DNA from 2 places in the Pseudanabaena sp. UWO310 genome. Region 2 is predicted to be linked to the other one. Evidence: riboswitches for the same ligand, from Rfam matches in the RefSeq annotation. Region 2 holds a riboswitch; the other holds the start of a gene.
The links. Region 2 has a riboswitch for cobalamin ahead of PseudUWO310_RS01845 (DUF1636 domain-containing protein). Riboswitches for the same ligand answer to the same signal wherever they lie in the genome.
Positions count from the first base shown of each region.

Region 1: linked by a shared signal. The riboswitch ahead of PseudUWO310_RS10315 (hypothetical protein) and the one ahead of PseudUWO310_RS01845 (DUF1636 domain-containing protein) in region 2 are both predicted to bind cobalamin.

Region 1 covers NZ_SELU01000025.1:57,232-61,653, reverse strand. The annotation lists gene PseudUWO310_RS10330 (MarR family winged helix-turn-helix transcriptional regulator) at 1-46, opposite strand, end outside; gene PseudUWO310_RS10325 (glutathione S-transferase family protein) at 198-914, shown strand; gene PseudUWO310_RS10320 (class I SAM-dependent methyltransferase) at 1,067-1,915, opposite strand; gene PseudUWO310_RS22870 (hypothetical protein) at 2,016-2,219, shown strand; gene PseudUWO310_RS10315 (hypothetical protein) at 2,212-2,661, opposite strand; cobalamin riboswitch at 2,688-2,836, opposite strand; cobalamin riboswitch at 3,115-3,263, opposite strand; gene PseudUWO310_RS10310 (ATP-binding protein) at 3,468-4,422, shown strand, end outside.
Region 2 covers NZ_SELU01000003.1:30,446-34,867, forward strand. The annotation lists gene PseudUWO310_RS22680 (hypothetical protein) at 1-69, shown strand, start outside; gene mazG (nucleoside triphosphate pyrophosphohydrolase) at 254-1,063, opposite strand; gene PseudUWO310_RS01835 (DUF2605 domain-containing protein) at 1,174-1,491, shown strand; gene PseudUWO310_RS01840 (DUF2973 domain-containing protein) at 1,624-1,902, shown strand; cobalamin riboswitch at 2,210-2,415, shown strand; gene PseudUWO310_RS01845 (DUF1636 domain-containing protein) at 2,447-2,839, shown strand; gene PseudUWO310_RS01850 (response regulator) at 3,174-4,244, shown strand; gene PseudUWO310_RS01855 (CHAT domain-containing protein) at 4,363-4,422, opposite strand, start outside.

The DNA.
Region 1 (4,422 bases), on a different contig from region 2:
GCCAAACCGAACTTCGCAAAGGATCTAGGGGTGAATTTATTGACATACTTCCAGTATCCAAAAAAATCGTTGCAATCGCAATTATAAAAATAGGCTCATAGGGACGGCGCTTCGCGCCGCCCCTATCTTTGGGAATTTAGTTGCAATTGCAATTAAATATGCTAAGTTAAACATAGTTGCAATTGCAATTAATGTAAATGCAACTATATTCAGATATTAGCCCCCTTTACAAATTGCACTTACAAATTGCCATGTTGCCTAAACTCAAGCTGATCAGCCATACCCTTTGTCCCTACGTGCAGCGATCGCTAATCACTGTCCTTGAAAAGCAAATTTCTTGCGATCGCGAATATATCGACCTTGCCAACAAACCCGACTGGTTTCTTAAAATTTCGCCATTGGGGAGAGTACCATTACTGCTGGTTAATGATGAAGTCTTGTTTGAATCCGCCGTAATTTGTGAATATCTTGATGAAATTACGCCCGATTCGCTGCATCCTGAGGATGCCTTAACCAAGGCTAAACATCGCTCTTGGATCGAATTTGGGTCAAATCTACTGACAAAAATTGCGGGTTTCTACTCGGCTAAGGATGAAGAGACTTTTGAAGCAAAACGGTTAGACTTGATTGCAAATTTAGAACTACTAGAAGCACAACTCATTGCAGCACCATATTTTGGAGGCGAAAAATTTTCGCTGATTGATGCGGTCTATGCCCCCATATTCCGTTATTTTGTTGCCTTCGATCGCTATCAAAATTTTGGCTTTAGCGATCGGACTCCCAAAGTTAAGGCTTGGCGCGAAGCTCTATTAGAGCGACCATCGGTTCAGCAAGCCGTTGACGAAAATTATTACGAATTACTGGATGAGTTTTTCCAAAAGAGAAATAGTTTTTTGAGTGAGTTGATTAAATAGCTCCGCAAAAAACAAATCTAAAACCTGCGGCGCAGGCTGCGCCGCAGGTTTTAGGGTTTTATATTTATAGCTGCCGCCAACTGTATCAGGACATAAAAGCCCAAAGATGAGTGGCGGCGCTTCGCGCCGCCACTCATCTTTGGGCTTCGTTGCTATAGCTTTTGCCAAAGTTGAATTTCATAGCAGAGATGCTTGTGAAAAAGAGTCGAGGCATTAAGCCCTTCCGTAATCAAGTTTTTGATTGACTTTCCGAAAAAGTAACGCATAACTTTATAGATCGGTGGAACTGCGATCGCAATTAGATTGCCGATATATTTCAGTGTAGAGATTCCAAAGGTTTGGAAGCTTTGCACGCAGATATCCAAAGTTGGAGCAATATGTGCCGAAATGTCATCGGTCTTGACCAACTTAAATCCCGCCTTCTCCATTGATTTATGCAGATCGGCCTTAATCAGACAGTTAGAAAACATTCCTTCCTTATATTCAGGATCTTTCCGTAACATATCTGCTAACAGCACATAACTGCCAGATTTCACCACCACAGCCGAACCTTCTGCGATCATTTCTGGCGACATATATTGAGTACTTTCGCTAAATAGAATTAGATCATAAGTAAGCTGTGCGGAATACTTTTGCGGCGCTTGCACAAATTCTTGAAAGGTATCAATATGGAATAAAGCTTTTCCCTTGGTACGTTCCAAGAAATTAGCTTGTTGAAGTGGATCGGGAGCAAGTCCCTCAACTTGTAAACCTTTCTCAATCATCGCTACAGCATTATCTCCATTCCCACAACCAACATCTAATACGGAATGAATATCGGTGGGAAGGAAAGCGAGAAGATGGGTCGCATAGGCTTCTTGGGCTACACGCAACTTGGTAACCGTCAACTCATCTGTGGGAGATGGAATTGGTTCCCAATAACCATAGTGAAGATAGGAAGAGCCTGTCAAATCTCGGTAATATTGCAGTGCAGCGTTTTGGTAGCGAATTACATTGTTCATAGATTAGTAAATATAGCAGTTTTCGCTATGGGCTGGACTAAGTCCAAAGGACGAACGGCGCAAAGCTCCGCCCGTCCTTATCTAATACCAATTCACGAAAGTGTTGTCACACTTTCGTGAATTACAGCGCTTTGCGCTCAAACCCAAGCCAAGGAAATTCATGAAAGCCTTGCTTAGCAAGACTTTCATGAATTTCCTTGTGATTCGTTTGATCGATAATTGCTGTAAACACCAAACCCAGTCAGGTTATACCCATTCCCAAAATGGCGTTGCCATGTTGGGAATGGGTATAACCCTCATTTAGGGTATGTTTCTAAACAAGGCTGAAACTCTTCCCAACGTCGGTTAACCTGCTCAAAACAATCGGGGGGAAAGATTTTCAGATTTTGGAAAAGATTGATTTCAAGCTGTTGCTCCATCTTCATCAAGAGAACAATCTCTTTGTCTGGGGCATAATTCCCAACAGCTTGCACAAGAATAGCGATCAATTCTTGATCGAGAGAAAAAGCTTGAATTGAAGAGATTAATTCTTGTTCAGCAACAAATTGGGATTTGAATTGGGTAACTTCTAAGCCTGTGTTACTAGGAGCGATCGCATTGCGATCAACATCACAAAACACGACTCCTCGACCATGCTGCAAAAAGCCTTGCCATGCAGCATAGCCGATCATCATCAGGTTTGCGTGAATAAAGCTCTTTTGCCAATAGCCAAAATTGCCTTGCCAATCACTATCTTTTAACTTCATCTATTACCTCGTAGATGTAGATTTATGGATTTGAAATGAGCTTCGGCGGGCGTTCTGACTCTTTCTGCTTTTCAACAGAAAATCACAGTTGCGGGACAGTGTTGGATTTGCGCCAATCTTTCCCCATTACTTTTAGTGACTGCTCCTCACTAAAACCGAAAGCTGAAGTCAAAGTATAACATCTATGGCGATTAGCAATTTTTCATAGGCAGGTTTTAAAAGTACAAAATGGCTCTGTCATTTTGTACTTTTAAAACCCTTACTGGTTTTGGTTTTTAATTCACAAAAGTGTTAGCACACTCTCGTGAATTGGTATTACATCCGCTATATTAGGATAGGCGGCACTTGATATGGCTCATCCTCATCTTAAAATCCGACTATGGATCTTGAACTTTCTCGATTTTATAAAGCTTGCAACCCGACGCATCTATTACCTCGTAGATGTAGATTTATGGATTTGAAATGAGCTTCGGCGGGCGTTCTGACTCTTTCTGCTTTTCAACAGAAAATCACAGTTGCGGGACAGTGTTGGATTTGCGCCAATCTTTCCCCATTACTTTTAGTGACTGCTCCTCACTAAAACCGAAAGCTGAAGTCAAAGTATAACATCTATGGCGATTAGCAATTTTTCATAGGCAGGTTTTAAAAGTACAAAATGGCTCTGTCATTTTGTACTTTTAAAACCCTTACTGGTTTTGGTTTTTAATTCACAAAAGTGTTAGCACACTCTCGTGAATTGGTATTACATCCGCTATATTAGGATAGGCGGCACTTGATATGGCTCATCCTCATCTTAAAATCCGACTATGGATCTTGAACTTTCTCGATTTTATAAAGCTTGCAACCCGACGCATCCTCTTGATTCTAGTAATGAAGAGGATTGCAGCTATTATATTGATCTCTCAACGGTGCGGGGTGAAAAGCTAATTGAAAGTTTATCTCGCAAGATTGTGAGGATTTCCCCCGATGAGTCCACCTGTCAGTTATTTACAGGACATATCGGCTGCGGCAAATCAACAGAACTTTTGCGGCTGAAGCATGAACTGACCGAGAAAAAGTTTTATGTCGCTTATTTTGAATGCGATCGCCAATTAGAACTGAGCGATGTCGATGCGAGTGATATTTTGTTAGCGATCGCAGGACAACTCAGCAACGGCTTAGAAAAGGAGGGGATCAACATCATCCCAGAATATTTCAAGAAATTGTTTGGCGAACTGAAGGATATTTTACAAACCAAGCTCGATCTGAGTGCAAATTTTAAGCTATCAGTGGGGATTGCCGAGATTACGGCTCAAGCCAAGAATAGCCCGTCATTGCGTCGGCAAATGCGCGAACGGTTGGAATCCCGCACCAATAGTATTATTACTTCCATTAATAAGGAGTTACTGGCTCCTGCCAAGGAAAGACTACAAGCTGCTGGCAAGAAAGGCTTAGTGGTAATTGTGGATAACCTCGATCGCATTGAAAACCGCATCGATCTTAAAGAACAGTCAAGGGCTGGATATTTGTTTGTCGAACGGGGCGATCAGTTGCGGGGGCTGGATTGCCATGTAGTTTACACGGTTCCATTGTTGCTGACTTTTTCTAATGATGCTGCGATCGTCGCTAGTCGGTTTGGAACGGATATTAAGACTTTGCCGATGGTTCCTGCAAGATTAAAGGATGGCAGTGAGTGCGAGGCAGGAATGGCGCTACTCAGACAAATTGTAATGGCGAGAGCCTTCCCAAAAGTTAATTCCGTCCAACGGATTAACAGTGAAT
Region 2 (4,422 bases):
ACCTCCATTGACAAGTTAATTGAAATTTCTGACTCCCGCTTTTTGCCACCCCCTCCTACTGCCCAGTAATACAAAAGCTCAAAATGGCTACGCCATTTTGAGCTTTTGTATAGCTATATTCACTTAAGTCAGGAAATCAAACCCAATAGAGAGTTGCGGCGCGAAGCGCCGCAACTCTCTATTGGGTTTGATTTTGAATTCCCACAAGATGATTGGCGGTGCTTCGCACCGCCAATCATCTTGTGGGTTTTAGCTATTTAAGCTTTTCTTTTGCCTTTTGCCAGAACTGCTCCAGTTCCTCAGTCGTAAAACTTTCGATGGGGCGATCGCTTAACTGTTCGATGGTTTCTAGCCGTTGAATAAATTTACGGTTAGTAGATTGTAAAGCAGCGGCAGGATCGAGGTCATACCAACGGGCGACATTGATCAGGGTAAATAATAAATCTCCCAGTTCCGCCTGTTGGTTTTCCTTAGATTCATGGGCGATCGCTTGATGCAATTCCCCTAACTCTTCGTGAAACTTTGCCCATACCCCTTCCACATTGTCCCATTCAAACCCATTCGCTGCGGCTTTCTGAGAGATTTTCATGCCTGCGGTTAAAGGGGGCAGCGATCGTGCATAGCGTTTGAGTTTGTAGATGAGTTTCTGAGTATCCGCTAGATTTTCACCCTTCTCCTCCGCCTTGATTCTTTCCCAATTTTGATGGATTTCGTCCATATTTTCCGTTTTGACATCACCAAAGACATGGGGATGGCGACGAATTAATTTTTGGGCAATGCCTTCGGCAACTTCCGCAAGCGTAAAAGTATGGGTTTCACTGGCAATCTGAGATTGCAAAACTACCTGCATTAATAGATCTCCCAACTCTTCCGCGATCGCTTGACTATCTGCGCCCTGAATAGCATCTACCACCTCATAGGCTTCTTCGATCACATAGGGAATCAGACTTTCAGGTGTTTGCGCCAAATCCCAAGGACATCCACCATCGGGCGATCGCAGGTTCGCCACAACATCGATCAAATGTTGCAAGGCTATCAAGTTTGCCGAATTATCGAAACTCATAATATTTGTTTAATGTTAAGAAAAGTAACAAAATGCTATAATAACTTCAATAAAAATATTGCTTTTAACAAACTTACATAGCGTCAATCTTGTCGCCAGAGATCTGCCCAATGAGTAATACTGCTAGTCCCGATCCTGAGATGCTGAGAAAACTTCTAGAGCCTTTACTAGAAGATTTTACCTATTGGTTCGACCGTTCTCAGAAATTACTATCCAACGAACGCATAGATTTTTTGTCAGAAAAGGATCAAAAAAGTTTGCTAGAACGGGTTGAAAATGCTCTCAAAGAGGTTGCAGTGTCAGTCTCACTATTTCGGGCTACAGGGCATCAAGTTGGTGTAGATATGACAACTATGAAACCTTGGCATCAACTGTTAATGGAGTGCCAAGCCGTAGGGATGCGCTACTATCGTAATCAAGTAATTTAAAATTTTAATTTCGATCTCTCCCTGCACCGATTAGCCCTCTATCAGTATCTATCTAAATCTGGTGTCTTCTTATTTTTCCATCAGGGCTTCCTTATTTCACTTAAATTTATATATTTTTTCAGGAAAGTAGACATGGTACAAATTATTTACATACTCGCTTTTACTGTGCTCTCTATTTTTGCCATTAGCAATCTTATTCGTAGCATGATTGCACTTTCTCAAAATGAATCCCGTGGCTATCAAGATAATCGCAACCGCCGCGTGTCACCTCAGTACGCACACCCTGAGTTATGGGATAAGGATGGCAAATATATTGACGAACCACTAATGGTTATTAAGTCCATTAATGTCGATGATGCCCGCTCAAGGCTTGATGCTCTCTACAATTCGTCACCTAGTGGCGAAAAATAAGCAGTTAAAAAAGCAAAGCGTAAACGATACTCAATCCAAAAAGTTATAGCGCACGTGCAACGTGCGCTACAGCTTTTGATTCTGGGTTTTAATTATACCCAGCCACTTAGTAAACGTCAGTTCAGGTTAAGCTGGCAAATTTTAAAAGCCCAAAATTAAAAGCCTTGCTACGCAAGGCTTTTAATTTTGGGCTTTGAGAAAGGGTTTGCTATGCAAACCCTTTCTCAAAGCCCGTTTCAAATTATCCTGAACTCATGTTAGTAAGGGTTTTCAAGTTAAGAAATGGCGTAGCCATTTCTTAACTTGGTATAGGATAGATCAGGTCGGTTTTCGTAGGTAGCAGCTACGAGACGTAAGGGGGAAAGTACGGTGTAAACCCGTCACTGTCCCGCAACTGTGAATATTTTAGAGCTTGAGGTTAGCTGATGTCGTTGCCCTTAAGTGGCTCTAATTTGCCCTTAATTTGCTCCTAATTTATAAGTCAGGATGCCCGCCGACTGTTTGCTGTAAATTTCACGATCCCCATATCATCTGCGAGGTACGGATGAATCATAGTCTATTAGTTTGTACTACCTGTGCCAGCACTTGGCAAAATGGCAAAAAGGTAGGAATTAGTGGTGGTGAAACCCTGCTAAAAGAGCTTTCTCAATTGCATCAAGAACGGGCGAGTGATAAATTGCGATCGCAGTTTGAGATCCGTGCTGTGTCATGCATGAGCGCCTGTAGCCATGCTTGTGTCGTTACTTTTGTCTCCGAGGGTAAATATTCCTATCTATTTGGGGATTTGCCCATTGATACGGAAAATATGCCCACAACAGCCTCGGCGATTTTATCCTGTGCGGAAATATATTGCGATCGCGCCGATGGCAGTCTCACATGGAAAGAGCGTCCTGAGCCATTAAAAAGTGGCGTAATTGCTCGCATACCACCTGTTTGACCGCAAAGTATTGTTGACTGAGCAAAGTCCAAGCCCTTTTTTCTCATATATAGCTACAGTCACTTGACTGTAGTTATACATTCATAGAACAAATTTGGTTTGCTTAACTTGTAATTTTGTTAAAAAATTTGAAATAAAACAGTAAAAGCCTCGCTTAGCGAGGCTTTTACTGTTTTATTTCAGCGTAAACTGTTCTAAAAAGATTTAAAATCAAGGGGCGATTGTAATTCCGATAATGTCGATAGATTTTTTGTATAGAACTGAAATTTAAAAACTAAAATTTAAAAACCGAAATTCAAAAACCGAAATTCAAAAAACAAATTTGTAACACCTCATGCAAGGCACGCTCCGAGAAATTGACATCCATACTATTATCCACCTGATCGAGTGTGGGCAACGAACTGGTGAGTTGTTAATTGAATCCAGCACTGGAAAATTCTGGTTTTTATTTTTTGATAATGGCGAATTAATCTATGCTACCGACACTGATAGCAATTTGACTCGACTACAGGATTATTTGCATGGTTTAGGCTTAGACCAAGCGCTCGACCGTTTGTCTAGCTCGAAACTGGGGATTAATGTTTTAGAATACGGACAAATTTGGGCGCTTCTAGAAGCGAATATCTTAAGCCCCGACCAAACTAAGTCAATTCTCGAAGGAACCATCCGCGAAGTCCTTTTTGATATTATCGGACTCTATCAAGGTACTTTTGTTTTTGAAATTAGTACGGCTCTTACGCCAAGGTTAACCAGATTTAAATTTTCGCAAATTAGTTCGCAATATTCGCAACAGCTTCAGACATGGAAGAAGTTTTATCCAGTATTGCAGTCCCTCGATCAATGTCCCATACTGCTCGATCGCGAAGCTTTGCCCCATCTAAGTGCTTGGATCGATGGCAAAACGACGCTCCGACAACTGACCAGATATACGGGACAAGATATTAGCCAGATCGGACAGCAGATCTATGATGCGATCGCCTTGGGACAAGTGACGATTAACCCCTTAGCTCTGAGTGCGCCCCAACAGGTTAAAGTTCAGTCTCCACGTATTTTATGTATTGATGATAGTGTGACCATCTGCCGCGCGGTGGAGTATATTCTGCATAATCACGGCTTTCAAGTGATGGCGGTTTCCAGTCCGACGAAGGCTTTGAGTTTGATTTTTCAGCACAAGCCCGATCTGATTTTGTGCGATATCACTATGCCAGAAATCGATGGTTATGAGCTATGTGGAATGCTCCGTAAGTCCAGTGCCTTTGCTAAGGTTCCGATTATTATGCTGACAGGAAAAGATGGATTTATCGATCGCGTTAAAGCGCGGATGGTTGGGGCTACGGAATATTTAACTAAACCCTTTGGGGAAAAAGAGTTACTGACCACTGTTGAAAAATATTGCAAGCGCTAGTTTAGTAATTTCGTGACTTGGGATAAAAACGCAAAGATGAGTGGCGGCGCGAAGCGCCGCCACTCATCTTTGCGTTTTTATGTCCTAAGCAAACCTTTCGGGTTTTGCTAGCCATAACTTAATTGCCGTTACCGATCAAGATGAATGCCGACCAAAAATAAGGATGCTGGAATTCATT